DNA from 4 places in the Streptomyces sp. NPDC058877 genome. Region 1 is predicted to be linked to each of the others. Evidence: riboswitches for the same ligand, from Rfam matches in the RefSeq annotation. Region 1 holds a riboswitch; each other region holds the start of a gene.

Region 1 (7,364 bases):
CACGGCATGTGGGGCGTCCTGCGGTACGTGCAGCGGACGGCGGAGCAGACCGAAGCGGACGGGCTCTAACGAGCGGGGCCCGCCACCACTTCGATCGTCTTGGGCAGCGGGGTGCCCGAGCCGTCGCGGCGGGGATCGACGTCCGGCAGTGCCACCGGGGCGCCGGTCTTCTGGGCCGCGCGCGCCGGGGTGGCCCCCGCCCACGCCAGGATCAGGACGTCCTCGCCCTTCAGGAAGCGCTGGCAACGGACGCCGCCGGTCGCGCGTCCCTTGCGCGGGTACTGGTCGAAGGGGGTCAGCTTCGCCGAGGTGCCCGCCGAGGCGTCCAGGGCGCCCGTGGAGCCCGCGATGGTGAAGACGACGGCGTCCGCTGCCGGGTCGACGGCCGTGAACGAGATCACCTCGGCGTCCGCGGCGAGCTTGATGCCGGCCATGCCGCCTGCCGGACGTCCCTGGGGCCGCACCTGGGAGGCCTGGTAGCGCAGCAGTTGGGCATCGGAGGTGATGAAGACCAGGTCTTCCTCGCCCGTCCGCAGTTCGACGGCGCCGACGATCCGGTCGCCCTCCTTGAGGGTGATGACCTCCAGCTCCTCCTTGTTCGACGGATAGTCCGGCACCACGCGCTTCACCACGCCCTGGAGCGTGCCGAGGGCGAGGCCCGGCGAGGATTCGTCCAGCGTGGTGAGACAGACGACCGTCTCGTCCGTCTCCAGGGAGAGGAACTCCGACAGCGGTGCGCCGCCCGCGAGGTTCGGGGCGCTCGCGGTGTCCGGCAGCTGGGGCAGGTCGATCACCGCGACCCGCAGCAGCCGTCCGGCCGAGGTCACCGCGCCGACCTCGCCGCGCTGAGTGGCTGCCACCGCCGACACGATCACGTCGTGCTTGGCCCGCGCCGCGTCAGGGTCGACCGGCGGCAGCTCGGCCGTTGCCGTGCGGGCGAGCAGGCCGGTCGAGGAGAGCAGCACCTGGCAGGGGTCGTCCGCGACCTGCAGGGACACGGCCGCGACGGGTGCGCCCGCCGACTCCAGCAGGACCGTCCTCCGGTCCGTGGCGAACTTCTTGGAGACTGCTGCCAGCTCCGCCGAGACCAACTTGCGGAGCTCCGCGTCGGAGTTGAGGATTCCGGTCAGCTCGTCGATCTCGCCGTTGAGGCGGTCGCGCTCGCCCTCCAGCTCCAGGCGGTCGAACTTGGTGAGCCGGCGCAGCGGGGTGTCCAGGATGTACTGCGTCTGGATCGCGCTGAGGGAGAAGCGCTCCATCAGGCGCTCCTTGGCCTGGGCCGAGTTCTCGCTCTCCCGGATGAGGCGGATGACCTCGTCGATGTCGAGCAGCGCGACCAGGAGGCCCTCGACCAGGTGGAGCCGGTCCTGCTTCTTGGTGCGGCGGAACTCGGACCGGCGCCTGACCACCTCGAAGCGGTGGTCCAGGTAGACCTCGAGGAGCTCCTTGAGGCCGAGGGTGAGCGGCTGGCCGTCGACCAGGGCCACGTTGTTGATGCCGAAGGACTCTTCCATCGGCGTCAGCTTGTAGAGCTGCTCCAGCACCGCTTCCGGCACGAAACCGTTCTTGATCTCGATGACCAGACGCAGGCCGTGGCTGCGGTCGGTGAGGTCCTTGACGTCCGCGATGCCCTGGAGCTTCTTGGAACCGACCAGGTCCTTGATCTTGGAGACGACCTTCTCCGGGCCGACCGTGAACGGCAGCTCGGTCACGACGATGCCCTTGCGGCGGGCCGTCACCGTTTCCACGGTCGTGGTGGCGCGGATCTTGAAGGAGCCACGCCCCGATGCGTAGGCGTCCTTGATGCCGGAGAGGCCGACGATCCGACCGCCGGTGGGCAGGTCGGGGCCGGGCACGAAGCGCATCAGTGCTTCGAGGTCGGCGTTGGGGTAGCGGATCAGGTGGCGGGCAGCCGCGACGACCTCGCCGAGGTTGTGCGGGGGCATGTTCGTCGCCATGCCGACCGCGATGCCGGAAGCACCGTTGACCAGCAGGTTCGGGTAGGCCGCGGGGAGCGCGACGGGTTCCTGCTCCTGGCCGTCGTAGTTCGGCGCGAAGTCGACCGTGTCCTCGTCGATGGACTCGGTCATGAGGAGCGCGGCGGGGGCCATCCGGGACTCGGTGTACCGCATGGCGGCCGGTGGGTCGTCATTGCCCAGGGAACCGAAGTTGCCGTGGCCGTCGACCAGGGGCAGACGCATGGAGAAGGGCTGCGCCATGCGGACCATCGCGTCATAGATCGACGCGTCGCCGTGCGGGTGCAGCTTGCCCATCACCTCGCCGACGACGCGGGCGCACTTGACGAAGCCGCGCTCGGGGCGCAGGCCCATTTCGTTCATCTGGAAGACGATGCGGCGTTGGACGGGCTTCATGCCGTCGCGGGCGTCCGGGAGGGCACGCGAGTAGATCACCGAGTACGCGTACTCGAGGAAGGAGCCCTGCATCTCGTCGACGACGTCGATGTCGAGGATCTTCTCCTCGTACGCGTCGTCCGGCGGCGGTGTCTTCGTGCTGCGGCGGGCCATCGCGGCTGCGGCTCCTTCACCAACAAGGTTGATCTGACGCGGACCATTGTGGACCGTGTCACCGACAACGCCGACCGCGACCCGGAAGAGGGACATCATGACGGAGCGGGAACTTCGCCAGGTGTCGGCGCGCTTGCATACAGTGGCAGGACTTTTTCACATCGCGATCGAAGGGACGTACATGCCCATGGGTCACACGGCCACGGCCGAGGCCGGCTCCGGCGGCCTGACAGCGACCGAGCACCGGTTGGCGAACGGCCTGCGCGTGGTGCTCTCCGAGGACCACCTGACCCCGGTCGCCGCGGTCTGCCTCTGGTACGACGTCGGCTCGCGTCACGAGGTCAAGGGACGCACCGGCCTCGCCCACCTCTTCGAGCACCTGATGTTCCAGGGCTCCCAGCAGGTCCAGGGGAACGGCCACTTCGAGCTGGTCCAGGGCGCCGGGGGATCGCTCAACGGCACGACCAGCTTCGAGCGCACCAACTACTTCGAAACCATGCCCGCGCACCAGCTGGAGCTCGCGCTCTGGCTGGAGGCCGACCGCATGGGTTCGCTGCTCGCCGCCCTGGACGACGAGTCCATGGAGAACCAGCGGGACGTCGTCAAGAACGAGCGCCGCCAGCGCTACGACAACGTGCCGTACGGCACCGCCTTCGAGAAGCTGACCGCCCTCGCCTACCCGGAGGGCCACCCCTACCACCACACGCCGATCGGCTCCATGGCCGACCTGGACGCGGCCACCCTGGAGGACGCGCGGAACTTCTTCCGCACCTACTACGCCCCCAACAACGCGGTCCTGTCCGTCGTCGGCGACATCGACCCGGCGCAGACCCTCGCCTGGGTCGAGAAGTACTTCGGCTCCATCCCCGCCCACGACGGCAAGCCCGAGCCGCGCCCCGGCGAACTGCCCGAGGTCATCGGCGAGCAGTTGCGCGAGGTCGTCGAGGAAGAGGTTCCCGCCCGTGCGCTGATGGCCGCCTATCGGCTGCCGCACGACGGCACGCGCGAGTGTGACGCCGCCGACCTCGCCCTGACGGTCCTGGGCGGCGGCGAGTCCTCCCGCCTGCACAACCGCCTGGTGCGCCGTGACCGTACCGCGGTGGCCGCGGGCTTCGGCCTGCTGCGGCTCGCCGGGGCGCCTTCGCTCGGCTGGCTCGACGTGAAGACCTCCGGCGGCGTCGAGGTGCCGCAGATCGAGGCGGCCGTCGACGAGGAGCTCGCCCGGTTCGCGGCGGAGGGTCCCACGTCGGAGGAGATGGAGCGTGCGCAGGCCCAGCTGGAGCGGGAGTGGCTGGACCGGCTCGGCACGGTGGCGGGCCGCGCGGACGAACTGTGCCGGTTCGCGGTGCTCTTCGGCGACCCGCAGCTCGCCCTGACCGCCGTCGACCGGGTCCTGGACGTCACCGCGGACGAGGTCCGGGCGGTCGCGGCGGCCAAGCTGCGCCCCGACAACCGTGCGGTGCTCGTCTACGAGCCCCTGGCGACCGAGCAGAGCGACAGCGACGAGGAAGAGGGAGCGGACCAGTGACCGACGCTGCCGTGTCTTTGACGAACATGGACTTCCACCCGCAGCCCCAGCCGGGCACCGCGAAGCCGTGGGCCTTCCCGGCTCCGGACCGTGCGAAGCTGGACAACGGTCTGACCGTGCTCACCTGCCACCGGCCCGGTCAGCAGGTGGTGGCGGTGGAGCTCTTCCTGCCGGCGCCGCTGGACGCCGAGCCCGCCGGTCTCGACGGCGTTGCCACGATCATGGCCCGCGCCCTGTCCGAGGGCACCGACCGGCACAGTGCGGAGGAGTTCGCGGCCGAGTTGGAGCGCTGCGGCGCCACGCTCGACGCGCACGCCGACCACCCGGGCGTGCGAGTCTCCCTGGAGGTGCCGGTCTCCCGCCTGCCCAAGGCGCTCGGCCTGCTGTCCGAGGCCCTCGTCGCGCCGGCGTTCCTGGAGACCGAGGTCGAACGCCTGGTGCGCAACCGCCTCGACGAGATCCCGCACGAGTCGGCCAACCCGTCCCGTCGCGCCGCCAAACAGCTCTACAAGGAGCTGTTTCCGGACGGTTCCCGGATGTCCCGGCCGCGCCAGGGCACCGAGGAGACGGTCGCCGCGATCGACGCCGCTGCGGTACGCGCCTTCTACGAGGCGTACGCACGGCCCGCCACGGCCACGGCCGTGGTCGTCGGTGACTTGACCGGCGTCGACCTCGACAAGGTCCTCGCCGAGTCCTTGGGCGCCTGGGTCGGTGAGCCGGCCGAGCCGCTGCCGATGCCGCCGGTCACCGCCGACGACACCGGGCGGGTCGTCATCGTGGACCGCCCCGGTGCGGTGCAGACCCAGTTGCTGATCGGCCGGATCGGTCCGGACCGGCACGACCGCGTCTGGCCGGCCCAGATCCTCGGCACCTACTGCCTGGGCGGCACCCTGACCTCGCGCCTGGACCGTGTCCTGCGCGAGGAGAAGGGCTACACGTACGGGGTGCGGGCCTTCGGGCAGGTGCTCCGCTCCGACGCCGGGGGGAACGGAGCGGCGATGCTGGCCATCAGCGGTTCCGTCGACACCCCCAACACGGGTCCGGCGCTTGAGGACCTCTGGAAGGTGCTGCGGACCCTGGCCGCGGAGGGACTCACGGACGCCGAGCGCGAGACGGCCGTGCAGAACCTCGTGGGTGTGGCACCCCTCAAGTACGAGACGGCCGCTTCGGTCGCCGGGACGCTCGCCGATCAGGTGGAGCAGCACCTCCCGGACGACTTTCAGGCCGAGTTGTACGCGCGCCTGGTCGAGACCGGCACGGTCGAGGCGACGGCAGCCGTGGTCAGTGCCTTCCCGGTGGACCGACTGGTCACCGTGCTGGTCGGTGACGCCGCTCAGATCGCGGAGCCGGTGCGGGCGCTCGGCATCGGTGAAGTGACCGTGGTGACCGGCTGATCCGTTCCGCCGACCACGGCAGAGCCCGGCAACGGAGGTCCCTGACGGCATGGTTCGTCAGGGACCTCCCGTTTGTCCGTATTGCTGGTAAGGGTGGCCTTCTGCCCTGTGGCATGTCTTACAAATAAGCGTGTCTGTTTGGTGATTGACAGACGATCCGCATAGCGTCGGTCCGGCTGTTCGTCAGTTGCACGTGCCGCAACCGCGGCATCGAACAGTCATCGCCGAGTCCCCGTCAGGCGCGAGCCTGGGGAGCCGGGGACCCACATCGAGTCCCTGGGGTGAATCGAGCGCCTTCGTCCCGGACGGAGGGGTTCGTAGGAGACCTTCCTGCTCCGAACCCGTCAGCTAACCCGGTAGGCGAGAAGGAAGGAAAGGACCAGCCACTTCATGGCGTTCACCCGTGCCACCGGGAAGCATCGTGGTTCGAGCCGGATGGCTCGCCGCAGCGTGGGCATCGCCGGTGCGGCGACGCTCGCCACCACCGGCGTCATCGGCACCCTGGCCTCCCCGGCGCTCGCCGCCGACACGGACGACCGTTCCCCCGAGGACACCGGCCTCACCCAGGTGATCACCGAGGATTCCCTCGTGGACCGGATCAACGCCCAGGCCGCCGCCCAGGAGCAGGAGGCCGTCGAGGCCATCGCCAAGGCGAAGGCCGAGGCCGAGGCCAAGCGCAAGGCCGAGGCCCGGGCCAAGGAGATCCGCCTGGAGCGCGAGCGTGCCGCCCGCGAGGCCGAGCGCCGCCGCCTGGCCTCCTTCCAGCTTCCCGTTGCCGGCTCGTACGTCTCCACCGGTTACAAGACCGGCGGCTCGCTCTGGTCCTCCGGCAGCCACTCCGGCGTCGACTTCCACGCCGCCTACGGCACCCGGGTCGTCTCCGTCGGCTCCGGCACCGTCGTCGAGGCCGGCTGGGGCGGCGCTTACGGCAACAACATCGTCATCCGGATGAACGACGGCACCTACACCCAGTACGGGCACCTCGCCTCCATCGGCGTGTACGTCGGCCAGACCGTCGAGCCGGGCCAGCAGATAGGCGTCTCGGGTTCGACCGGCAACTCGACCGGTCCCCACCTCCACTTCGAGGCGCGCACGAGCCCCGAGTACGGCTCGGACGTCAACCCGATCTCGTACCTCCGTGCCCGCGGCGTCGCGGTCTGATCCGGATCCGTCGCGCACCACGTCGCAAAAGCCCCGGCTCGTACTGAGCCGGGGTTTTTTGCTGACCAAAAGATATCCATGGATTCCGCTGGGGCATCGGAAATTCTGGCGTGCTGCAATAGAGTCGCAGATCGGACGCAGGACGGGCGTCGATCACGTTGTCTCGCGCGGACCAAGGCGGAGGTCGGACATGCGCATTCCCGCGCACTCGGTATGCACGGCGATCCGGGACGACATCGTCTCCGGTCTGTTCGAGCGGGGGAGCCGGTTGACCGAGGAACAGCTCGCCCGTCGGTACGGGGTCTCCCGCGTTCCGGTCCGTGAGGCGCTGCGCACCCTGGAGTCCGAGGGCTTCGTTGTCACCCGCCGGCATGCGGGCGCCCATGTGGCCGAGCCCACCGAACAGGAGGCGGCCGACCTCCTCGACATGCGGGCGCTGCTCGAACCGCTGGGGGCCGCGCGGGCGGCGCAGCGGCGCACCCAGGCGCATCTGAAGGTGTTGCGCGGCCTGGTCAGGCTGGGGCAGGAGCGGGCCAGGCGGGGACAGGGCGAGGACCTGAGGTCGCTCGGGAGTTGGTTCCACGAGACGCTCGCGCAGGCCTCCGGCAGTCCTGCCCTGACGGCGCTGCTCACTCAGCTGCGGTACAAGATCGCTTGGATGTACGTCGTGGAACAGCCCGCCCAGCCGCTGGAGGCCTGGGTGGAGCACGGTGCGATCGTGGACGCCGTGGCGCGCGGTGACGCCGAGCGGGCGAG
Region 2 (7,364 bases), on a different contig from region 1:
CAGGCGAACGGCAACCTCGACCGCTTCGAGTTCGGCGCCGCGGGGAAGATCCTGGCCTGGTTCTCGATGACGAACCAGGGCTCGGAGGCCAAGCGGTCGGCGCACTTCTCGATCCATCCGCACCAGTACCGGGACACCGCCGCCTGGCAGTACACCGTGGACCCCGGCGACACCGCGTCCGACTACTTCAACATAGGCCTGGGGTGGGGTTCCGGTAAGTACGACATCTCCATGATGGGCCCCAACCGCTTCCTGCGCCGGTTCATCGGGGACGCCTCCAAGGCGGGCCGCGCCATCGAGGTGGCGGCCCGGTTCGCGCCCGAAGCGGGCACGGGGAAGACGGCCCTGTGGTTCAAGATGACCAACACCTCGGCCGGACCGGTCACCTTCACGATCCGCTCGAACGCCTACCGCTCGGACGGCCCGTGGACGTACACGGTGCCGGCGAACTCCAGTCGCGAGGACTTCTTCAACGCGGTCGCGTACAACGACGGCTGGTACGACTTCACGATCGTCGCCGACGTCGACGGGACGTGGTCGCGCCGCTACACCGGCCACATCGAGACCGGGGCGCCCAGCACCAGCGGCTGATTCCCCGACGCACGACCGGGCGGCGACCTCCTTGCCGCCGCCCGGCGACGGGCGGGGCGGGTCACCGGCCGGCGTGCGCGGCGCGGCGGATCGTGGCGTCGAGAAGGGCCAGTGCGTCGGCGGCGGTGCGGCCGGGGGCCCTGTTCCACGGACCGATCAGATCCAGCCACCCACGGGCCCGAAGCTCCGTCATGATCCAGGCGGCGGCCTCGTTCATGGTGTCCGCGCCGCCGTAGCCGAGGCGGTGGGCGGCGAGGAGGGCCCCGCAGACACACCGGGCACCTCGGACGTTGCGCAGTCTGTACGGAGCGTTCTGCCAGCCCCACTCCGTCAGCACCAGACGGGCATAGCCCAGGTGGACCGAGGGACGCAGCTCCACCTGGCCGATGCGGCGCCAGGCGTGGAGCCGGTCGGGCAGCACGGCGCCGATCCGGCCGGGGATGCGACGCCCGGCAGGAACCTCCTGCGGCAGGGCCGCGAGGGCATCGGCCACCAACCGTTCCACCGGCACGCTGAGCAGTTGCCGCCAGTGCGCTTCCGACGGGGCCGACTTTCCGGCGGGGGTCGCGCCGGTGACGATCTGCTGCCAGGCCGCGTCCTCGAAGAGCGCGGCGGCCTCGCGGTCAAGGTCATCGGGGGTGAGCAGCGGAGGGGAAGGGGACATCGAGGTGACTCCTAGGTCGACTGCCCCCATCTTTAATGCTGAATGTCCATTTTGCGAGTTTTGACCCTCGCAAGGAGAGGGCGCGCCGCGGCGACCTCCGGCGAGTCGGTGACATCACACCTAATTTCTGCACATTTACTCATGAATGGAATTACTTCTCATATCAGACATAAAGCATCGAGTGACGGGATTCACTCCCCACCCCATCCATTCGACGGAAGGATCCCCCCTCCCCTTGCCGCGCAAGGAAGTTCGAGATTCCGGAGAGATCATCGATCTTGAATTCGCGGAATTACTTGATCCATTTTTCGATACCCGAGAACCGCTCCCCTTGTTATCCGTTGCATTACTGGCCTACGGTCGCCTCCATTCGAGCGGATCGCCTAATCCTGCCGCCGCTCGACACACCTCCCTTTTCACCCGACGGCAGGAGCGGGGGACCCACGAATACGCCGGTCCGGTGATCCGGAACGGCTCGGGGTGTAGCCGCGTGCGCGCGGCCGGACACCTCCCGTCCGAACCCGACAGCTCACCTCGCAGGCACCGGAGAGGAATCCGTCATGCCTGCTCACGGCAAGCACCGCCGCCCCCGTCGTAGTCCCGTCTCCCGTGGCCTGGCCCTGGTGGGCACGGGCGGCGCCGCATTGACCTTGCCGCTGGTCGTGCCGGCCGCCGCCAACGCCGCTCCGGCGTCCGCGGCCCCGGAAACGGCCGCCCGGCCCTTCAGCAGCCCCGCGGCCCCGGCCGTCGCCAAGGCGGTCACCGCCCCGGCAGCCGCGCGCACCTACACCGTCGTGAGCGGTGACTCGCTTTCCCTGATCGCCCACAAGAAGGGAATCCAGGGCGGCTGGAAGAGCCTTTACCGGGCCAACAAGGGAGCCGTGGGTGACAACCCGTCACTCATTCACCCCGGTCTGAAGCTGACGATTCATAAGAATTCCGCAAAGCCCGTTGCCACACAGGGCAAGCCGAAGAAGTCCACGACGACCGAGCGCGCGAGCCGCTCCGAACGCCGCCCGGCCGCCCCCGTGGTGACCACCGGCACCGGCGCGTCCGCAGCGCAGGCCGCCCCCGCTGCGGTCAAGGCCGCTCCGGTTGCCGCCACCAACTACGCCGACAACCTCGACGGCTGGATCAGGGAGTCGCTGGCGATCATGGCCCAGCAGGGCATCCCCGGCACCTACGACGGCATCCTCCGCAACGTCATGCGCGAGTCCTCGGGAAACCCCAGGGCCATCAACCTCTGGGACTCCAATGCCGCCGCTGGCACCCCCTCGAAGGGGCTGCTGCAGGTCATCGAGCCGACCTTCCTCGCCTACCACGTGCCCGGTACGTCCATGGACCTGTTCGACCCGGTCGCCAACATCACCGCCGCCTGCAACTACGCGGCCGACCGGTACGGCTCCATCGACAACGTCAACGGGGCGTACTGACCCGCTGCCGCCGGAAGTGGTCGTCGAACCAGGAGGTGGCGAGCTCCGCCACCTCCTCCAGGGCCCCCGGCTCCTCGAAGAGGTGGCCGGCACCCCCCACCACGGTGAGCCGGTTCTCACAGCGCAGCAGTGACTGGGCCCTCCTGTTGAGGTCGAGGACCAGCGCGTCCGCGCCCCCCACCACCAGGAGCGTGGGGGCGCGCACCCGCCCCAGGCGCTCACCCGCGAGGTCCGGCCGGCCGCCGCGCGAGACGACGGCGCTCACCCGGGACTCGGGGTCGCCGGCCGCCCACAGCGCAGCCGCCGCGCCGGTGCTCGCCCCGAAGTACCCCAGGGGAAGTCCGGCCCCCTCGGGCCGCGCGGCCAGCCATTCGGTGGCCCCGGCAAGCCGCCCGGCGAGCAGTGGGGTGTCGAAGACCCTTGCCCGGTCCGTGGCCTCCGCCTCGGTCAGCAGGTCGAAGAGCAGCGTCCCTAGCCCCGCCCGGTTGAGCCCGGCGGCAACCGCCCGGTTCCGGGGGCTGTGCCGACTGCTTCCGCTGCCGTGGGCGAACAGGACGATGCCACCTGCTCCCTCGGGCACCGCGAGCCGTCCGGCGAGCGTGCGGCCGGTGACCGGGATCCACACGTCCGTGTCCTGCACGACCGGGTCGCGCGCGGCCCTGTTCCGGTCCAGGCAGGCGACGACCTCGGCGTCCGCGGTCTGTGAGAAGTCCCGGTAGAACTGCCCGATCGCGAAGAACCGGTCCGGCGTGTGCACGCTGACGGTCTCGTCGACCTCCCCGCCGAGCCGGGTCGTCCAGCCGCGCGGAGCCACCGGGACCGCGAGGACGATCCGGGCAGCGCCACGGGCGCGGACCACCCGGCAGGCCGCCAGGGCCGTGGCCCCGGTCGCCAGGCCGTCGTCGACCACCACCACCGTCCGTCCGTCGAGCGGCACGGAAGGCCGGTCGCCCCGGTAGCGGAGGGCCCGGTGGTCGAGCTCCACGTGCTCCCGTGCTTCCACGGCGGCGAGCTCGCGTTCGCTCACCCCGGCCTCGCGGAGCACCCTCTCGTTGAGCACCCGGACGCCCCCCTCCCCGAGCGCCCCCATCGCGAGCTCCGGTTGCTGGGGGACCCCGAGCTTGCGTACGAGGCAGATGTCGAGCGGCGCATCGAGGGCGTCCGCCACCTCGGCAGCCACGGGCACGCCGCCCCGCGGGAGCCCGAGGACCACGACGTCCCGGTCCTTGAGGTGGTCGAGCCGGGCGGCAAGCTGCCGCCCCGCGTCACTGCGGTCGCTGAAGAACATGATCGGCCGCCCTTCCGCCTGCGCGGCTCGGACCCGGGGAAGAACACGGTCGTCCGTCCCTTGCCCACCCCTCCCAGGGTAGACGGGGCGCGGTGACCGGCAGGCCTAAGACGGGCCCGGCCGCTCGGCCCGGGGAGTCACCGGCCCGGCAGAGGAGGACGGAGCCGGCCCAAGCTCCGCGGAACACCCTGCTCACGACGGTGAACGCACCGGTCCCGGATGCGGGCGGCTTCGTCCCTGGCGCATGCTGTCTGTGTGACCTCGCACGGCGTGTCCGGCCACGGCCCGGCGGGCGGCATCGGACATCCGTCCGAGAACGGAGCCGACGACGGGCCGGCTCCGGCTGCGCTGACCTGGGCACTTGCGGAAGCCGCCGTCGAAGCGGTGGAGCAGGTGGGCGGCTATGCGGGCGGGGTGTACCTGCGCTCCGGCACTCCGGGGCTGCTGCGGCTCGCCGTCCTGGTGGGGCTTCCCGGGCAATTGTTCCGCCCGTGGTGGCGGATGCACGCGAACCGGCCGTTTCCCGTCTCTGAGGTGCACCGCTCGGGGCAGTCCGTCCACCTCGCCGACGTCGAGGAGGCCATGCAGCGCTTTCCCCAACTGGTGGCGAGCCTGCCGTTCCCCTTCGCCTCGCTGTACTCGCCCGTGGTCGCGGGCCGGGAGCGCTTCGGCGTGCTCATGGCGCTGCGGGCGCCGAGTCCCGGGATGCCGGTGAACGCACGGGACCGAAGGCGAATGACCCAGGACGCGCTCCGTCTGGGCGAGACCCTGGCCGACCTCGTCCGGCAGGGCACCGAGGTCGAGTGGCCGGGTGATCCGGTGTGCGTGCAGCTACCGATCGCTTCGGGCCCGCCGGTCCGCTTCGGTTCCTTCGCCTGGGACCTGGCCACCGGCACGGTCACCCTGGACGACGGGCTCCTCGCCGTCCTCGGAACGGAGGTCTCGTCGCCCTGCTCCATCGAGGCGCTGACGTCACTGCTCCATCCCGAGGACGGGTACGCCCTGTGGGCGGCTGCCCGGCAGGCCACGGAGGCCGAGGGGCGGCCATCGGTGCGGCGGATCCGGCTGAAGGGCCCGGACGGCGGCCTCCACCTGCTCGAGGTGTCCGCGCGGGCCCGGCGAAACCCGTCGGGGACCGGCCCGCCCGGTGGCAGGCGGCTCGAAGGCACGCTCGTGGACCTCGGTACGGGGCTGATCGGCTCGGACGCCACGGACCGCCTGCCGCGGGCGATCCTGGCGGCCGATCGCCTCGGTCGCATCACCTACGTCAACGAACGGACGGAAAGCCTGCTCGGCCGGCCGCGCAGGGCCCTGGCGGGACGGCCGCTGTGGGAGGCACTGCCCTGGCTCGCCCACCCCTTCCACGAGGAGCAACTGCGCGCCGCCCTGCTCTCCACGGAACCGGTGCGCTTCATGGCCCGCCCGGAGCGGGGCCAATGGCTGTCGGTCTCGCTGCACCCCGGGCGGGACGGGGTGACGCTGGTACTGGTTCCCGAGGAGGGCCCCGCTCCAGTGGCCCCGCACGCGGTACGGGGTGCACGGGAGGGCGGTGTCCTGGCGGAACCCGACGACCAGGCGGCGGCCCTGTACCGGCCGGTGGCCCTGGCGATCGCGCTCTCCGAAGCGGTGACGGCGCGCCAGGTTTCGGCGGTGGTGACGGAGGAGTTGTTGCCTGCGTTCGGCGGTCGACAGCTGGCGATCTACCTGCTGAGCGACCGGCGCCTCTACCTGGCCTGGGAGACGGGTTTCCCGCCGGGCTTCCTCGAACCCTTCGACGGAGTAGCCCTGGACGCCCGGCTGCCGGGCGTGGAGACGCTGACGAGCGGCAGGCCGCTCTTCTTCGAATCGATGGACAAGCTCGGCGAGACGTACCCGGGACTGCCGTTGGACGCGGACTCGGGGGCGCGGGCGTTCCTGCCGTTGATCGCCTCCGGCAGGCCGGTGGGCTCCTGCATCCTCGGCTTCGACGCTCCGCGCGGGTTCAGCCCGGAAGAGCGGACCGTCCTCACGGCGCTGGCGGGACTGATCGCGCAGGCCTTGGAGCGGGCCCAGCGGTACGACACGGAGGCGGCGGTGGCACGCGGTTTGCAGGACGCACTGCTGCCGCACCGACTGCTGGTACGGGACGGGGTGGACACGGTGGGCCGGTACCTACCGGGCACTGCGGGCATGGACGTGGGAGGGGACTGGTACGACGTGATCGAGACCGACCACGGGCGGCTCGCCCTGGTGATCGGCGACGTGCAGGGGCACGGCGTGGCGGCGGCGGCCACGATGGGGCAGCTGCGCAGCGCGGTCCGGGCGTTCGCACTGGGCGGCCACCGGCCGCAGGACGTGATGCGGGGCACCAACCGGCTCCTGATCGACCTGGATCCGGGGCAGTTCGCGAGCTGCTGCTACGTACTGCTCGATCCGGAGACGGGGGATGCGCGGGCGGTGCGGGCCGGGCACCCCCAACCGCTGCTGCGACGGCCCGACGGGACGACGGAGTCGGTGGAGTTGGCGGGCGGGATGGTCCTGGGGGTCGACGTCCGGGCCTCGTACCCGGTGACACGGCTGCAGTTGGCTCCCGGGGCCGTGCTCGCGCTGTTCACGGACGGCCTGGTGGAGCGGCCGGGCAGCGACATCGACGAGGGGATCGAGCGGTTGAGCCGGGCGTTCGCAGCCGCCGGCTCACTGCCCCTGGGCGAGACGGCCGATCGGCTGATCCGGGATGCGCGGGCCGCCACGTCCCGGCCGGACGACATCGCGCTGCTCCTCGCCTCGCGGTGGGAGGAGACGGGCTGATCGGCCCCGAAGGGGGACGGCGGCGGACGGGCGACGGACGGAACGGTCGCACGCGACGGGACGGCCCCTCACCCGGTCGGTCGCGCGGCACTGGTCGGGGATCGTGGCCCCGGAGAGGCTTGGGATGCCGCGCCGATCAGGCCGGACCAGTCAGGGCGACAGCCCGAGGAGGACACGTGCAACAGGACAAGCAGCCCGAGTACGGCCCCGTGGTGTTCCGCGACCGCTCGGCGGGGTACGCCTTTCTGACCCGGTCCACCGCGACCAGCGACCGGACCATCGAGTGGGACGACGGGAAGACGTATCCCGTGATCGACGTCGAGATCTCCTCCGATAGCCACCCGTTCTACACGGGCACGGCACGAACCGTGGATTCCGAGGGCAGGATCGCCGCGTTCCAGCGCCGCTACGGAAAGGAGGAGTGACCCTTCGGGGCGACTAGCAGACTCCTGAAGGGGCCGGCCCCGACTCCCGGGAACGTCGGGCGAAGGGGGGCAGGATGCTCACGCTCCGCCCCGTCTCCCTCTCCGGTGGGACGACCGTGGTCGTGGTGACCTGAGCGGACGGAGGCGTCAGGCGCCTGTTGACGGAGCGTCGGGCG
Region 3 (7,364 bases), on a different contig from region 1:
CCCCTCCACAGGGCCCGATAGCCGCGCGCTATGCGACGGATAGCGCGATCCCATCGAGGATGTCGTGCTCGCTGACCACGACCTCGGCGGCTCCGACCCGCTCCACGACCTCCCGCAGGACGAGCGCCCCGGCGATGATCACGTCGACCCGGCCGGGATGGATGACGGGGATCGCGGCCCGCTCCTCGTGGGTGGAGGCAAGGAGCCGCTCGGTGACCTCGGCGACCTGCGCGGCGGAGATCCGGGCGTGGTGGATCTTCTCGGAGTCGTACTCCTGGAGCCCCAGGGCGATGGCGGCGACCGTGGTGACCGAACCCGCCAGGCCGACCAGGATCCGTGCGGTGTCGATCGGCACGGTCTCGGCCGCGAGGTCGAGGGCGGCGCGGACGTCGGCGCGGATCGCGGCGACCTCCTCGGCCGTCGGCGGGTCGTGCCGGACGTGCCGCTCGGTGAGCCGGACACAGCCGATGTCGACCGAGCGGGCGGCCTCGACGTGGGCGTTGCCGACCACGAACTCGGTGGAGCCGCCGCCGATGTCCACGACCAGGCGCCGGTCGTCGCCGTGCAGTTCGCCGGTGGCACCGGTGAAGGAGAAAGCGGCCTCCTGGTCGCCGGTGATGACCTCGGGCTCCACGCCCAGGATCTCCACGACCCCGTTCACGAAGTCCTCGCGGTTCTCGGCGTCGCGGGAGGCGGAGGTGGCGACGAAGCGGATCCGCTCGGCACCCAGCTCCTTGATGACCGCGGCGTACGCACGGCAGGCGGCGAAGGTCCGGTCCAGTGCCTCGGGAGCGAGTCGGCCGGTCTTGTCGACGCCCTGGCCGAGCCGGACGATCGTCATCCGCCGGTCCAGCTCGATCAGGTCGCCGGTGTCCGGATGGACGTCGGCGACGAGCAGGCGGATCGAGTTGGTGCCGCAGTCGATTCCGGCGACCCGGGTCATTCCGAGGACTTCCCTTCGTCGGTGCACGGGTTCACGCAGGGGCCCTTCGCCCACCACTCGGGAAGCATCGCGAGCGCCTCGTCGCCGAACGGGTTCACGCCCGGGCCGGCGGCGAGCGCGTGGCCGACGAGGACGTGCAGGCACTTGACCCGGTCCGGCATGCCGCCGGCGCTCGGGAAGCCCTCCAGGACCTCGATGGCGTCACGGCGCGCGATGTAGTCCTCGTGCGCGGCCCGGTAGGCGGCGGCGAGCTCCGGGTCGGTGGCGAGCCGGGCCTGCATCTCCTTCATGACCCCGTTGGCCTCCAGGGTGCCGATGGCCGAGGCCGCCCGGGGGCAGGTCAGGTAGTACGTGGTCGGGAAGGGCGTGCCGTCGGGGAGCCGGGGTGCGGTCTCGACGACGTCCGGGTTGCCGCACGGACAGCGGTGCGCGATGGCGCGCAGGCCGCGGGGCGGGCGGCCGAGCTGGAGCTCGAAGGCGGCGATGTCCGTCTCGGTGGGCTCGGTGCGTTCGGTCTGCGGAGGGGGCGTTTCCATGTCTGCCTTGCTCGTGTGTCGGGCGACCAAGAGGCCTGGTCAGGGGCGGTCGGCGTGGTCGACGCCGTCCCAGAGGTTGTCGTACCAGGGGCGGTCGTCCGCGCCCTGGTCGGTGCGGGGCCGCTGCTCCGCATCGGGGTCGTTCACGGTGAAGCCGGTCTCGCCGGGGAGCACGTAGTGCAGGTGTTCGCGGGCGAGGCGGCGGATGTAGGCCGGGTCCTGGAGGCGGGCCTTCTCGTCCTTCAGCTCCTCGACCCGCCGGGCGGCCTCGGCGACGCGGCGCTCCTGCTCGGCGATCTCCCCCTGCTGGGAGACGTAGCTCCGCATCGGATAGGCCAGCGCCACGACGAGGGAACAGACCACGAGGGCGAGGAAGGCCGCACGGCCGGTGAGCCGGGAGCGTCGGTCTTGGCGGCGGGTCTGTGAGCGGTAGACACGGGCGGCGGTCTGCTCGCCGAGCAGTCTGATCCGGGTCGCGGTGGAGAACCGGTCCCGGTCCTTCGCGGCCATGTCGTGTCGCCTCCCCTGTTCACGCGTACGTCCCCGCACACGGTACGGGACCGAGTACGGGGACGTACGGAAGCTGGTCTGCGAAGCGGCTCCGCCCTGGGGCGAAGCTCAGCCCTTGAAGCGCGGGAAGGCGCTGCGACCGGCGTAGACCGCGGCGTCGTCGAGGATCTCCTCGATGCGCAGCAGCTGGTTGTACTTGGCGACGCGCTCGGAGCGGGCCGGCGCGCCGGTCTTGATCTGGCCGCAGTTGGTGGCGACGGCGAGGTCGGCGATGGTGACGTCCTCGGTCTCGCCGGAGCGGTGGGACATCATGCACTTGAAGCCGTTGCGCTGGGCCAGCTCGACGGCGTCCAGGGTCTCGGTCAGCGAGCCGATCTGGTTGACCTTGACGAGCAGGGCGTTCGCGGAGCCCTCCTCGATGCCGCGGGCCAGGCGCTCCGGGTTGGTGACGAACAGGTCGTCGCCGACGAGCTGGACCTTGGAGCCGAGCTTGTCGGTGATGACCTTCCAGCCGGCCCAGTCGTCCTCGAACAGCGGGTCCTCGATGGAGACCAGCGGGTACGCGGCGACGAGCTCCTCGTAGTACTCGGTCATCTCGGCGGCCGAGCGGGACTTGCCCTCGAACTCGTACTTGCCGTCCTTGTAGAACTCGGAGGCGGCGCAGTCGAGGGCGAGCGCGATGTCCTTGCCGGGGACGTAGCCGGCCTGCTTGACGGCCTCGACGATGAGGTCGAGGGCGGCACGGTTGGAGTCCAGGTTCGGGGCGAAGCCGCCCTCGTCGCCCAGGCCGGTGGAGAGGCCCTTGGTCTTCAGGACGGACTTGAGGGTGTGGTAGACCTCGGTGCCCCAGCGGAGGGCCTCGGAGAAGGACTCCGCGCCGATCGGGGCGATCATGAACTCCTGGATGTCCACGTTGGAGTCGGCGTGCGACCCACCGTTGAGGATGTTCATCATCGGAACGGGCAGCAGGTGCGCGTTCGGGCCGCCCAGGTAGCGGAAGAGGGGGAGGTCGCTGGCCTCGGAGGCGGCGTGCGCGACGGCGAGGGAGACGCCGAGGATGGCGTTGGCGCCGAGCGAGGACTTGTCCGGGGTGGCGTCCAGGTCGAACATGGCCTGGTCGATCAGCCGCTGCTCGGTGGCGTCGTAGCCGACGAGCTCCGGGCCGATCTGCTCGATGACGGCGAGGACGGCCTTCTCGACGCCCTTGCCCTGGTAGCGGTTGGGGTCACCGTCGCGAAGCTCAAGGGCCTCGAACGCACCGGTGGAGGCGCCGGACGGAACGGCAGCACGGCCGGTGCTGCCGTCGTCGAGGCCGACCTCGACCTCGACCGTGGGGTTGCCTCGGGAGTCCAGGATTTCCCGGGCTACGACGACGTCGATGGACGGCACGAGCATCTCCTTCTGGGATGTGACGCTGGATGTGACGCAAGGTCGGTGCAGGGTCGCTTGGCCTTGCGGCAAGAGCCTAACCGGCTCGGGGGCTCCGGCCCGCCGCGCGCCCGCCCCCTGGGACGAAAAAGGACCCAAGGGCATGCACATCGGGACGAAAGACCCCAGATCTACTGGACGGTAACCATCGCGGTCGTCAGGTCCCCTTCCCCGCCCGGGCTCCGGAACGGGGGAACCCCGGTCCGGCGCGCACGGGGGAGGGGCGCGCCGGACCGGGGTGGTCACCGCGGGAGGGTCGTCGGCACCGCACGAGCCGCCGGACTCGTGCGGGCCGCCGGGCTCACTTCAGGTGGAGCTGCTGGCCCGGGTAGATGAGGTCGGCGTTCTCGACGACGTCCTTGTTCAGCTCGAAGAGCTTGGCCCAGCCGCCCTTGACGCCGTGCGCCTGGGCGATCTTGCTGAGGGTGTCGCCGGAGACGACCTCGTACTCGCCGTCGCCCTTCTTCACCTTCTTGCCGGTGGGGGTGGTGACGGTCTTCTTCGCGGCCTGCGGCGCGGCCTTCTCGGGGGCCTGGCGCTGCTGGCTGCGGGTGGTCGGCTGCTCGGTCTCGCGCGGCTTCGGAGCGGCCTGCTGGGGGGCGCTCTCGGTGGTGCCGCCGGAGTAGGAGGCGTTGGAGAGGCCGACGCCGCAGCTCGGCCAGGCACCCTTGCCCTGGCCCGCGAGGACCTTCTCGGCGATGGCGATCTGCTGGGACTTCGAGGCCAGGTTGGCGGTCGGGGCATAGGCGGTGCCGCCGTACGCGGCCCAGGTGGAGGCCGAGAACTGCAGGCCGCCGTAGTAGCCGTTGCCCGTGTTGATGGCCCAGTTGCCGCCGGACTCGCAGGCGGCGACGACGTCCCACTCGGCGGCGGTGGCGGCCGAGGCGGTGCCCGCGGTCAGCAGCGGCGCGGCGACGGCGGCACCGGTGACACCGGCGAGCGCGACGACCTGGGCGGCCTTGGAGGGACGGCGGTGTTTGCCCTTGGCGGAAAACAGCATGGGAATTCTCCTCACCGACGCCTGCGAGGTGAGCTGTCGGGTTCGGGCCGAAGAGTTGCCCGGCCGCGCGTCTGGCACGCGACTTCACCCCAAGCCGGTCTCCGGCGGTCCGTCTCGACCGCCGGGCCCGGCACTTACCTTGGGTCCCCCGCTCCTGCCTTCGGCGCTTGCGCGACGACTGTTCCCATCGACCGACGGCAGGATTCGGCGTTTCGGTCGACGGGGCCCGCGGTGGCGAGCGGTGACGACCGTAGACACAGACCCACCGGAAGTTCAAAGAGGCCTATGGCGGACATATCGCCCCTCCTTGCCTTCCGGTGGGTGATGTTTGCGCAGGTGAGAGCGGGCGGAAGCGAAGTTTCCGGACGTGACACGCCAGTTGGGGCGAAGAGACCCATGTCTCACTTACACAGAATCGGACATAAGGCGATCAATCACCCCTCCGTCGCGACCGAACCCGCCGTCAGATCAAGACTCTGACCAGGCAGGATCAGATCCGGATCGGTCCCCACGGTCTGCCGGTTGGCGTCATAGAGCGCGGTCCAGCCACCGGGGAGTTCGTTCTCCTGTGCGATGTCGGACAGACTGTCACCCGGCCGCACGGTGTATTCGCCCGAAGTGCCCCTACTGTCCTTTTCGACGGAACCTTTCGCCCCGTCAGTCGCGGACTGGGCGTCACCCTCGCCCGCATTCGAAGCATGTCGACCCGCATCGGCCGAATTGCCCGGTGCGCCACTTTCCTCCGGTGCCGCCTCACCCCGGTGCTTGCCGGTGCCCGGCGTGGCCGACGGCAGCTCGCCTTCTGGAATCCCCGGCGAAACCGGCACATCGGGCGTAACGGACGAATCGGGGGCGGTCGGTGCCGTCGGGTCGCCGGGCGCGGTCGACCCGCCCGGACTGACCGATGCGTCAGGACTTGCCGGAATCGTCGGGTATGCCGGAGTGGTCGGGTGGGTCGGGGCGATGGAGGTCGCCGGGGCGCTCGGCGCGGTCGGGGTCGGGGTCGCGGGCGCGGTGGACTGCCGAGCCGCCCCTTGACCGCCCGCGGAGGACACCGGCTCGCCGCCGGTGCGATTGGACTCCGGGGGCGGGCCCGTGGGTGCCGCCGGGGTGACGGCGGGCCCGGGGTTCACTCCGGTGGCCTTGCCGTCGTTCTTCAGACCGGCGATCGGCGCACAGGTGGCCCAGTCGTCGCTCCCCCCGGCGAGCGCCTTCTCGGCCACCGCGATCTGCTGCGCGCGACTGGCCAGGTCGGGGCTGGGCGCGTACGCCAGACCGCCGTTCCGCTCCCAGCTGTCCTGGGTGAACTGGAGTCCGCCGTACATCCCGTTGCCGAAGTTGGCGCTCCACTGCCCGCCGGACTCGCATTCGGCGACCCGGTCCCACGTGGCGGCGTCGGCGGCGGAGGCAGACCCGGTGGCGAGCAGCGGCAGCGCCATCGCGGAACCGGTCACACCGGCGGCGACGACGATGGCGGGGGCCTGACGGGGGCGACGGTGTCGTCCGTTCCCGGAGCGCATAGGAACGCCTTTCGCGTGACGGCTGAGATTCCGGTGAACGTAGCGGCATTCGAACGTCCGTCACAAGTCGATGGACGCGCGATCACGCGAAGATCACATTTCTGATGTTGCGTCAGTTCCCAGAAGGGGTGCGGAAGGGGAGAACTCCACCGGAAGCGTGCGCAAACCGCGCATGATGAGCCCGCCGCGCCACCGCAGTTCGGTCGGATCGGCGGCAAGTCTCAGGTCCGGCAGGCGAGTCAGCAGCGTCGAGAGCGCGGCCTGCCCTTCCAGGCGGGCGAGCGGCGCGCCCAGGCAGTAGTGGATGCCGTGCCCGTACCCGAGGTGCTGGTTGTCGCGGCGGGCGAGGTCGAGCACATCCGGTCCGTCGAACCGCTCCGGGTCCCGGTCGGCGGCGGCCAGCACCACCAGCACCGGGTCGCCCGCCGGGATCTCCTGCCCGCCGATGGTCAACGCCCGCGTCGCATAGCGCCAGGTCGCCATCTCCACCGGCCCGTCGTACCGCAGCAGCTCCTCGACGCCCGTCTCCAGGAGCCCGGTCTCCCCCGCGGCCAGCGAGACCTGGAGCCGCTCGCGCTGCTCGGGGTGGCACAGCAGTTGGTACACGCCGTTGCCGATGAGGTTGACGGTCGTCTCGAAGCCGGCGAAGAGGAGGATGAAGGCCATGGCGGCGGCCTCGTTCTCGGTAAGGTGCTCCCCGTGGTCGGAAGCCCTGATGAGGCCCGAGATGAGGTCGTCCCCGGGCTCCTCCCGCTTGCGGTGGATCAGCTCGGCGAGATAGCCGCGCATCTTCTTCACCGACCGGGCGACCCCGCCGCGCGGTCCCCCGCCGTGCCGGATCATCATCCCGGCCCAGTCCCGGAAGTCGTCCTGGTCCTCCCGCGGCACCCCGAGGAGGTCGCAGATCGCATAGATGGGGAGCGGGAAGGCGAACTCGTGGATGAGGTCGGCCGACCCCTTCTCCACGAACCGGTCCATGAGCCGGTCGGTGAGCTCCTGCACCCGCGGGGCGAACTCGGCGACCCGGCGCGGGGTGAAGGCCTTCGAGACGAGCCGCCGCAGCCGGGTGTGGTCCGGCGGGTCGATGTTGAGCAGATGCGTCATCAGCTCGGCCTTGCGCTCGCCCGGGATGCCCGTCTTGCCCTTTGCGTGCGGGGATTCGTCGTGGTGCGCGGGGTTCTTGGAGAGCCGCTGGTCGGCCAGGGCCTGCCGGGCGTCCGCGTACCGGGTGACGAGCCATGCCTCGACCCCGCTGGGCAGCGTCGTTCGGTGGACCGGCGCGTGCTTCCGAAGCCAGGCGTAGGCGGGGTACGGATCGCTCGCGAACTCCCAGGTGAAAAGGGTGGGAGCGGGCTCGGGGGTGGGGGCGGTGCTCACGCCACGACCGTACAGGGCGCCCCCGGGGAGGCACGTTCGTGGAGAAGGTG
Region 4 (7,364 bases), on a different contig from region 1:
GCTCATAACCCAGAGGTCGCAGGTTCAAATCCTGTCCCCGCTACTGAAGGACGAGGGCCCGGATCCATGAGGATCCGGGCCTTCGTCGTGTTGCGCCACCTTCCGCTTGACCTTGACGCTACGTCAAGATCTAGCGTTCTCGGCATGGAGTGGTCGATCCAGGAGATCGCCAAGAAGGCCGGCACCACCAGCCGCACCCTCCGGCACTACGGGGAGCGCGGGTTGCTGGAACCGAGCCGGATCGGCGCGAACGGTTACCGGTACTACGACCAGGCGGCGCTCGTCCGGCTGCAGCGGATCCTGCTGCTGCGCGAGCTCGGGCTCTCGCTGCCCGCCATCGCCGAGGTCCTCGCGGGGCAGCGGGACACCTCCGCCGCCCTGCGTACCCACCTCGCCCTGTTGGAGCAGGAACGCGAGCGCATCGGACGCCAGATCGCGTCGGTGCGGACCACTCTGCAGAAGACCGAGAAGGGAGAAGAACTCATGGCCGACGAAGTGTTCGACGGCTTCGACCACACGAAGTACGAGAAAGAGGTCACCGAGCGCTGGGGGGCCGAGGCGTACGCGGAGGGCGACCGCTGGTGGCGCTCGCTCGACGCCGGGCAGAAGAAGGCGTTCGTGGCGGAGCAGGCCGAGATCGCCCGCGACTTCGGGCGGGCGGCGCGGTCCGGTCTCGCCGCCGACGGCGAGGAGGTGCAGGCCATCGTGCGGCGCCAGGTCGCATGGCTGTCGAAGACCGCGACGCCGAGCAAGGAGTACCTGATCGGACTCGGCCAGATGTACGTCGACGACCCGCGCTTCACCGCCCACTACGACAAGCACGGGGAGGGCACCGCGCTCCTGGTCCGGGACGCGATGACCGTCCATGCGGAGCGGTACGTGGGCTGATCCGCCGCCCACGGCGTGCGGAACCCGTGGGGACCGGCCGCCCGCAGACCGCGGGGCCCCGGTGATCCGCTGCCCGAAGTAAACGGTGGCCAAAACCGCGCTCGCCTCTTTGTGGGCGTGCGATGCCCCACCGTAGTCTCACGCGCACCATGAGTAGTGAAGGGTGTGTGAGGGAGCTGAGCCGGCGGGCGCCCGCCGTGCTCGTCCTGCTTGCGCTCCTCGCACTCCTCGTGGGCGTCTGCCACGGCCCCCACGGGCACGCGCTGCCGACCTCCGCCCCGGCCACCGTCTTCGCCCCCGTGCCCCCGCACGGCTGTGAGCGCTCCGGTGACCCGTGGTCCTTCGACGCGCCCCTGCCCGCGCAGGGTGCGGCCTCCCAGCTCGCCGCGCCGGACGCCGGCGGGGCCACGACCCGGTCGTACGCGGCGGACCTCCGCACCGACCCCCGCGCGCGCTGCGTCCGGGGCAGGGCGGGACCCGGGCCCGAGCCGGGCCGTCTGCTGATCGCCCTCGGAGTGGACCGGAACTGAACCGGGTCCCGCCCCCCGCGTGACCAGGTTCCCTTCCGCGTACCCACCAGCAAGGACGTACCCCGCCATGAGCGCACCACGGACCGGCTCCCCGCTGCCCGCCGCCCCGCAGGCCCCGACCCACGTCCAGACCGTCGGCAACACCCCCGTCCTGTGGACGGACGACGGCTACTGGGCCAAGCTCGAAGGCTTCAACTTCGGCGGCATCAAGGACCGCGCCGCCCTCTACATGGTCGAGCAGGCCCGTCGTCGAGGGGAGTTGCGGCCGGGCGCCCCGATCGTCGAGTCCTCCTCCGGGACCCTCGGCCTCGGTCTGGCCCTCGCGGGCGTGCTCCACGGCCACCCCGTGCACGTCATCACCGACCCCGGTCTCGAACCGATCGTCGAGCGGATGCTCGTCGCCCACGGCGCCCGGGTCCACCTGGTGCGCGAGCCGAGCCCGCGGGGCGGTTGGCAGCAGGCCCGGATGGACCGGGTCGCCGAGCTGTTGCAGGGCCTCGACGGCGCTTGGTGGCCCGACCAGTACGGGAACCCCGACAACCCCGATGCGTACGCGGGGCTCGCCGCCGAGCTGGCCGCGCAACTGGACCGGATCGACGTCCTGGTCTGCGCGGTCGGCACCGGGGGGCATTCGGCCGGGATCGCCCGGGCCCTGCGCGCCACCAGCAGTCCGGCCCTGGAACTGGTCGGCGTGGACTCCGTGAACTCCACCGTCTTCGGGTTGCCGGCCGGGGAGCGGCTGATGCGCGGCCTCGGCTCCTCCATCCACCCGGCCAATGTGGACCACGGGGCCTTCGACGAGGTCCACTGGGTGGGCCCGGCGGAGGCGGTGCGGGCGGCCCGCCGCCTGGCCTCCCGCCAGTTCGCGACGGGAGGCTGGAGCGTGGGGGCGGTCGCACTGGTCGCCGGATGGCTGGCCCGCACCAGGCCGCGCGGGACCCGGATCGCGGCGGTCTTCCCGGACGGGCCGCAGCGGTACTTCGACACCGTCTTCAACGACGAGTTCTGCGCGGCGCACGGCCTCCTCGACGGGCCCGTGAGGGAGGCGCCGGCCGGGTACGTCTCCGGTGAAACCGTCAGCGGCTGGACCCGCCGGGACCTGGGGAGGGCCCGGTGACCACGGCGACCGCGCCCGCCAAGGGCGGCATCTGGAGGCAGACCCGCAGCTTCGACCCGGCCGTCCGGCTGCTCTTCCTCAACCAGCTGACCATCAATCTGGGCTTCTACATGCTCATGCCGTACCTGGCCGCGCACCTGGCGGACGGGCTCGGGATGGCCGCCTGGGCCGTCGGTCTCGTCCTCGGCGCCCGGAACCTCTCCCAGCAGGGCATGTTCCTCGTCGGCGGGGCGCTCGCCGACCGGCTCGGCTTCAAACCGCTCATCGTGGCCGGCTGCGCGCTGCGGACGGTCGGCTTCGGGGCGCTCGCCCTCGCGCAGTCGCTGCCGTGGCTGATCGCCGCCTCGCTTGCCACGGGACTGGCGGGCGCGCTGTTCAACCCGGCGGTGCGTGCCTGTCTCGCGGCGGAGGCGGGGGAGGAGCGACGGGTGGAGGCCTTCGCGCTGTTCAACGCCTACTACCAGGCGGGCATCCTGCTCGGGCCGCTCGTCGGGGTGGCCCTGACGGGGGTGTCGTTCCGGCTGACGTGCGTGGTGGCGGCGGTGTTGTTCGCCGGGCTGACCCTGGTCCAGCTCCGGCACCTGCCCGTGCGGACCGCCTCCGGCGCCGGAGACGGTGGGGAGGGGGAGCGGGGGCAGTTCCGCACCGTGCTCGCGCACCGCACCTTCTGGCTCTTCTCGCTGGCCATGACCGGCTCGTACGTGCTGTCCTTCCAGGTCTACCTGGCGCTGCCGCTCGCCGCGGGCGGTACGGCGACGACGACCGCGCTGTTCGTGGTCTCGGCGCTCGTCGCGCTCGCCGGACAACTGAGGATCACGGCCTGGTGCCGGCACCGCCTCAGCCGGGAGCGGTGCCTGGTCCTCGGACTCGGCCTGATGGGCAGCGCCTTCCTGCTCCCGGCCGCCCTGGGCCGGGGCGTGGTGGGGCTGCTGTCGTGCGCGGCGGTCCTGGCCGTCGCGAACGCGGTGCTCTACCCGTACGAGATGGACACCGTCGTCGCCCTGGCCCGGGGCCGCTGGGTCGCCACCCACTACGGGCTCTACAACACGGTGTGCGGGGTCGGCATCACCCTGGGGAACCTGGGGACGGGTGCGCTGTTGGACGTCACCGGGTGGTCGGCGGTGCCGTGGCTCGCGCTGTGCGGGGTCGGCCTGGTGTGTGCGACGGCGATGGCCCTGTTGGCCCGGGGCGGGCGGCTCGCCGAGGGGGTCGTCGCCCCGGCGTCGGGCTGACGCCGTCCACCGGTCGGCCGCCCGGGAGTCGCCGCCGCGCGTGACGGCGGCGACCCTGGGAGGGCGCGGTGCGGACCGCGGCCGGTCGGACCGGGCAGGAGAGCACAGGTGGGGCACCCCGTAGGAGCGGCGGACGGAACGCGGCGGCGCGACGAGGCCCGTCCGGCGTACGGCAGGGTCCGGCGGTTCCTCCGCACCCTGCCCCCGCTGATCATCGTGGGCGGTGTCGTCTTCGACCTGCTGACACCGCCCGCGTACACGGCGGCGCCGCTCTTCTCCGCCGCCCCGCTGGTCGCCGCGCCCTTCTTCTCGACGCTGACCAGCCTGCTCACCGGCCTCGCCGCGGTCCTGGCCTCCATCGGACTGCACGTCTACAACGGCACCTCCTTCGACATCCCGCCCCTCACCGAGACCCTGACCGTGGTCACCGTCTCCGTGCTCGCCCTGCTCATCAACCGGGTCGTGCGCCGCAGCGGCGAGCGCCTCGCCTCGGCGCGGGTGATCGCCGAGGCTGCGCAGAAGGCCGTGCTGCCGACGCCCGCCGAGCGGATCGGGGGGCTGCAGTGCGCGGCGCGGTACGAGGCGGCGCAGGCCGACGCGTTCATCGGCGGGGACCTGTTCGCCGTGCAGGACACCCCGCACGGGGTGCGGCTGGTGGTCGGGGACGTGCGGGGCAAGGGGATGGACGCGGTCGAGGCGGTCGCCGTCATCGTGGGGGCCTTCCGGGAGGCGGCCGAGCAGGAGCGGTCCCTGGAGGGGGTGGCGCAGCGGCTGGAGCGGGCACTGGCCCGGGAGGGCACCCGCCGGGACGAGCTCGACGCGGTCGAGGGGTTCACGACCGCGGTGTTGGCCGAGGTCCCGCATCCGGGCGGGAGCGGGACCTTCGACGGCTTCGTCCGGGTCGTCAACCGCGGGCACCCGCCGCCGCTGGTGCTGCACGGGGACGGGCGGCTGGCCGCCCTGGAGCCGGACGAGGCCGCGCTACCGCTCGGCATGGGGGAGTTGGGTGCGTGGCCGGACCGGGCGCAGGCCCGGCCGTTCCCACCGGGTGCGACGCTGCTCTTCTACACCGACGGCCTCTCGGAGGCCCGGAACGGGCAGGGCGTCTTCTACGATCCGGCGGCCCGGCTCGCCGGGCGGATCTTCCCGGGCCCGGAGGAACTGCTCGATGCGCTCGTGGACGACGTGCGCCTCCACACGGGTGGCGGTGCGACGGACGACATGGCGCTGCTCGCGGTGAGCCGGCCGGCGAGCGGGCAGCCGGAGCGGCGCCGGACGATGCCGGTCGTGCCGCCGGCCGGCTCCGGTCACCAGGGGTAGTCGAGGGGTGTCACTGCGATAACAATTGACACAACGTCAGATTCTGAAGGTTTCGCCCCACCCGCCCCGGACCTTGTTGAGTGGGGGTCAAATCGCCTCATAGTGCGCCAATTCAATGAATGATCAAGGAGAACGGCTTGGAATCGGGAGGCCCTGTCTATTAACGTTCGATAACGCAGTGCGGTCGTCACAGCCGTCGCAAGAGGCGGCACCGTGCGCATGCGCCGAATCCTGAAAGGGAACCGGGGAACCACCACTTGGGGTGAATCGGGCCCCTTCGCACGCGTGCGAACCACGCACCCGCGCGAGCGAGCCCGTAGGAGACCTTCCTGCTCCGAACCCGTCAGCTAACCCGGTAGGCGAGGAGGAAGGAAAGGAGCGCGCCCCCGTGGCGTCCAACACCCCCGCACCCGAGGCCCCCTTCGACGCCTTTGGCGGCGGTGCGGGTCCCGCTGCCGAAGGCACCGAGTGGAACCCCACCGAGGGCTCCCTCCGGGCCGAGAACCGTTCCGGCGGCCGGCACCGGGTCGTCAAGCAGCGCTCCAACTTCGCCCGCTCCTCCACCGTCCTCGGCGTCGGCGTGATCGCTGCCGTCGGCGCGGGCGGCCTCGCCACCGCGCAGGAGAAGCCCCCGGTGGCGATATCCCTCCCCGACCTGCCCGACCTGAACCTTCCGGACGCCCAGGACCTCCCCGGCGTCGGCGCGTTCCTCTCCGGCGACGAAGAGGAGGCGCCCGTCACCACGGCCACCGCCAACCCGAACCCGCTCACCAGCACCACGTACGCCACCGCGACCGAGGACCGGAGCGGTCAGGCCGAGCAGGTCTCCGCCGGCACCGCCGACGCGGGAGAGGCCCTGCGCGCCCGCATCCTCCAGCAGGCCGAGCAGCAGCAGGCCTCCGCAGACGCCACCGAGAAGGCCGAGGCGGAGAGGGCGGCGGCGGAGAAGGCGGCCGTCGAGGCCGCGGCCAAGGCGGAGGCAGCCGCGAAGGCCGAGGCGGAGGCCAAGGCGAAGGCCGAGGCGGAAGCCAAGGCGAAGGCCGAGGCGGAGGCGGCGGCGAAGGCTGCGGCCGAGGCCGAGGCCGAGCGCCTGGCCCAGCTCGCCGCGAGCTACTCGCTCCCCCTCTCCTCGTACACGATCACCTCCACCTACATGCAGTCCGGTTCCATGTGGTCCTCCGGCTACCACACCGGCCTCGACTTCGCCGCCCCCACGGGCACCCCGCTGAAGGCCGTCCACGGCGCGACCGTCAAGTCGGCCGGCTGGTCCGGCTCCTACGGCTACCGGATCGTCCTGGAGCTGGAGGACGGCACCGAGATCTGGTACTGCCACCTGTCGTCCATGACGGTCAGCGTCGGCCAGACCGTGGGCACCGGCGAGACGATCGGCCGCGTCGGTGCCACCGGCAACGTCACCGGCCCCCACCTCCACCTGGAGGTCCACACCCCCGGCGGCGACGGCATCGACCCGGCCGGCTGGCTCCGCTCCAAGGGCCTGAGCATCTGACCCCGGTGGAATAGGCCCGGCGGCGGGACCCGTTGGTCCATTCATGACCACCCTCCGCCCGCTGGGCACCTCCGAGCTGCACGTCTTCCCCCTCGCCCTGGGCGGCAACGTCTTCGGCTGGACCGCCGACGAGGACCAGTCCTTCGCCGTCCTTGACGCCTACGCCGCAGCCGGTGGCAATTTCATCGACTCCGCCGACGTCTATTCCGCGTGGGCCGAGGGCAACGAGGGCGGCGAGTCCGAGACCGTCATCGGCCGCTGGCTCGCCTCCCGGGGCAACCGCTCCGAGGTCGTCGTCGCCACCAAGGTCGGCGCCCACCCCCACTTCAAGGGCCTCTCCGCCGCCACCATCAAGGCGGGCGCGGAGGAGTCGCTGCGCCGCCTGGGCACCGACCACATCGACCTCTACTACACCCACTTCGACGACGAGTCCGTCCCCGTCGAGGAGATCGTCACCGCCCTCGACGGGCTGGTGCGGGAGGGCAAGGTGCGGGCCGTCGCCGCCTCCAACATCTCCCCGGAGCGGCTGAGCGCCTCCCTCGACTTCGCCGAAGCCGAAGGCCTCGCCCGGTACGTCGCCCTCCAGCCGCACTACAACCTGGTCTCGCGCGACACCTACGAGGGACCGCTGCTGGACGTCGTCGCCGGGGCGGGCATCTCCGCCGTCCCCTACTACGGCCTCGCGTCCGGCTTCCTCACGGGCAAGTACCGCCCCGGGAAGACCGTCGAGAGCGCCCGCGCCCACCGCGCGGCGGCGCTCGCCGAGACCG

What was found. Region 1 has a riboswitch for cyclic di-AMP ahead of ACFW2Y_RS28235 (M23 family metallopeptidase). Riboswitches for the same ligand answer to the same signal wherever they lie in the genome.
Region 2: another riboswitch for cyclic di-AMP. It lies ahead of ACFW2Y_RS29610 (transglycosylase SLT domain-containing protein); the one in region 1 lies ahead of ACFW2Y_RS28235 (M23 family metallopeptidase).
Region 3: another riboswitch for cyclic di-AMP. It lies ahead of ACFW2Y_RS18970 (transglycosylase family protein); the one in region 1 lies ahead of ACFW2Y_RS28235 (M23 family metallopeptidase).
Region 4: another riboswitch for cyclic di-AMP. It lies ahead of ACFW2Y_RS27800 (M23 family metallopeptidase); the one in region 1 lies ahead of ACFW2Y_RS28235 (M23 family metallopeptidase).

The regions. Positions count from the first base shown of each region.
Region 1 is NZ_JBHYMF010000165.1:292-7,655, reverse strand. Features, by position in the region: gene ACFW2Y_RS28255 (CobW family GTP-binding protein) at 1-69, shown strand, start outside; gene ACFW2Y_RS28250 (DNA topoisomerase (ATP-hydrolyzing) subunit A) at 66-2,525, opposite strand; gene ACFW2Y_RS28245 (M16 family metallopeptidase) at 2,707-4,053, shown strand; gene ACFW2Y_RS28240 (M16 family metallopeptidase) at 4,050-5,447, shown strand; cyclic di-AMP (ydaO/yuaA leader) riboswitch at 5,660-5,825, shown strand; gene ACFW2Y_RS28235 (M23 family metallopeptidase) at 5,838-6,608, shown strand; gene ACFW2Y_RS28230 (GntR family transcriptional regulator) at 6,799-7,364, shown strand, end outside.
Region 2 is NZ_JBHYMF010000187.1:660-8,023, reverse strand. Features, by position in the region: gene ACFW2Y_RS29620 (phosphocholine-specific phospholipase C) at 1-591, shown strand, start outside; gene ACFW2Y_RS29615 (hypothetical protein) at 653-1,255, opposite strand; cyclic di-AMP (ydaO/yuaA leader) riboswitch at 1,626-1,811, shown strand; gene ACFW2Y_RS29610 (transglycosylase SLT domain-containing protein) at 1,816-2,688, shown strand; gene ACFW2Y_RS29605 (phosphoribosyltransferase family protein) at 2,672-3,976, opposite strand; gene ACFW2Y_RS29600 (SpoIIE family protein phosphatase) at 4,232-6,763, shown strand; gene ACFW2Y_RS29595 (type B 50S ribosomal protein L31) at 6,940-7,188, shown strand.
Region 3 is NZ_JBHYMF010000075.1:17,449-24,812, reverse strand. Features, by position in the region: gene ACFW2Y_RS18990 (exopolyphosphatase) at 29-943, opposite strand; gene ACFW2Y_RS18985 (DUF501 domain-containing protein) at 940-1,479, opposite strand; gene ACFW2Y_RS18980 (septum formation initiator family protein) at 1,519-1,989, opposite strand; gene eno (phosphopyruvate hydratase) at 2,098-3,384, opposite strand; gene ACFW2Y_RS18970 (transglycosylase family protein) at 3,719-4,417, opposite strand; cyclic di-AMP (ydaO/yuaA leader) riboswitch at 4,421-4,593, opposite strand; gene ACFW2Y_RS18965 (transglycosylase family protein) at 4,852-5,937, opposite strand; gene ACFW2Y_RS18960 (cytochrome P450) at 6,031-7,314, opposite strand.
Region 4 is NZ_JBHYMF010000159.1:8,879-16,242, forward strand. Features, by position in the region: tRNA gene ACFW2Y_RS27770 (tRNA-Met) at 1-43, shown strand, start outside; gene ACFW2Y_RS27775 (MerR family transcriptional regulator) at 145-888, shown strand; gene ACFW2Y_RS27780 (hypothetical protein) at 1,038-1,418, shown strand; gene ACFW2Y_RS27785 (PLP-dependent cysteine synthase family protein) at 1,486-2,535, shown strand; gene ACFW2Y_RS27790 (MFS transporter) at 2,532-3,767, shown strand; gene ACFW2Y_RS27795 (PP2C family protein-serine/threonine phosphatase) at 3,876-5,087, shown strand; cyclic di-AMP (ydaO/yuaA leader) riboswitch at 5,300-5,464, shown strand; gene ACFW2Y_RS27800 (M23 family metallopeptidase) at 5,476-6,594, shown strand; gene ACFW2Y_RS27805 (aldo/keto reductase) at 6,638-7,364, shown strand, end outside.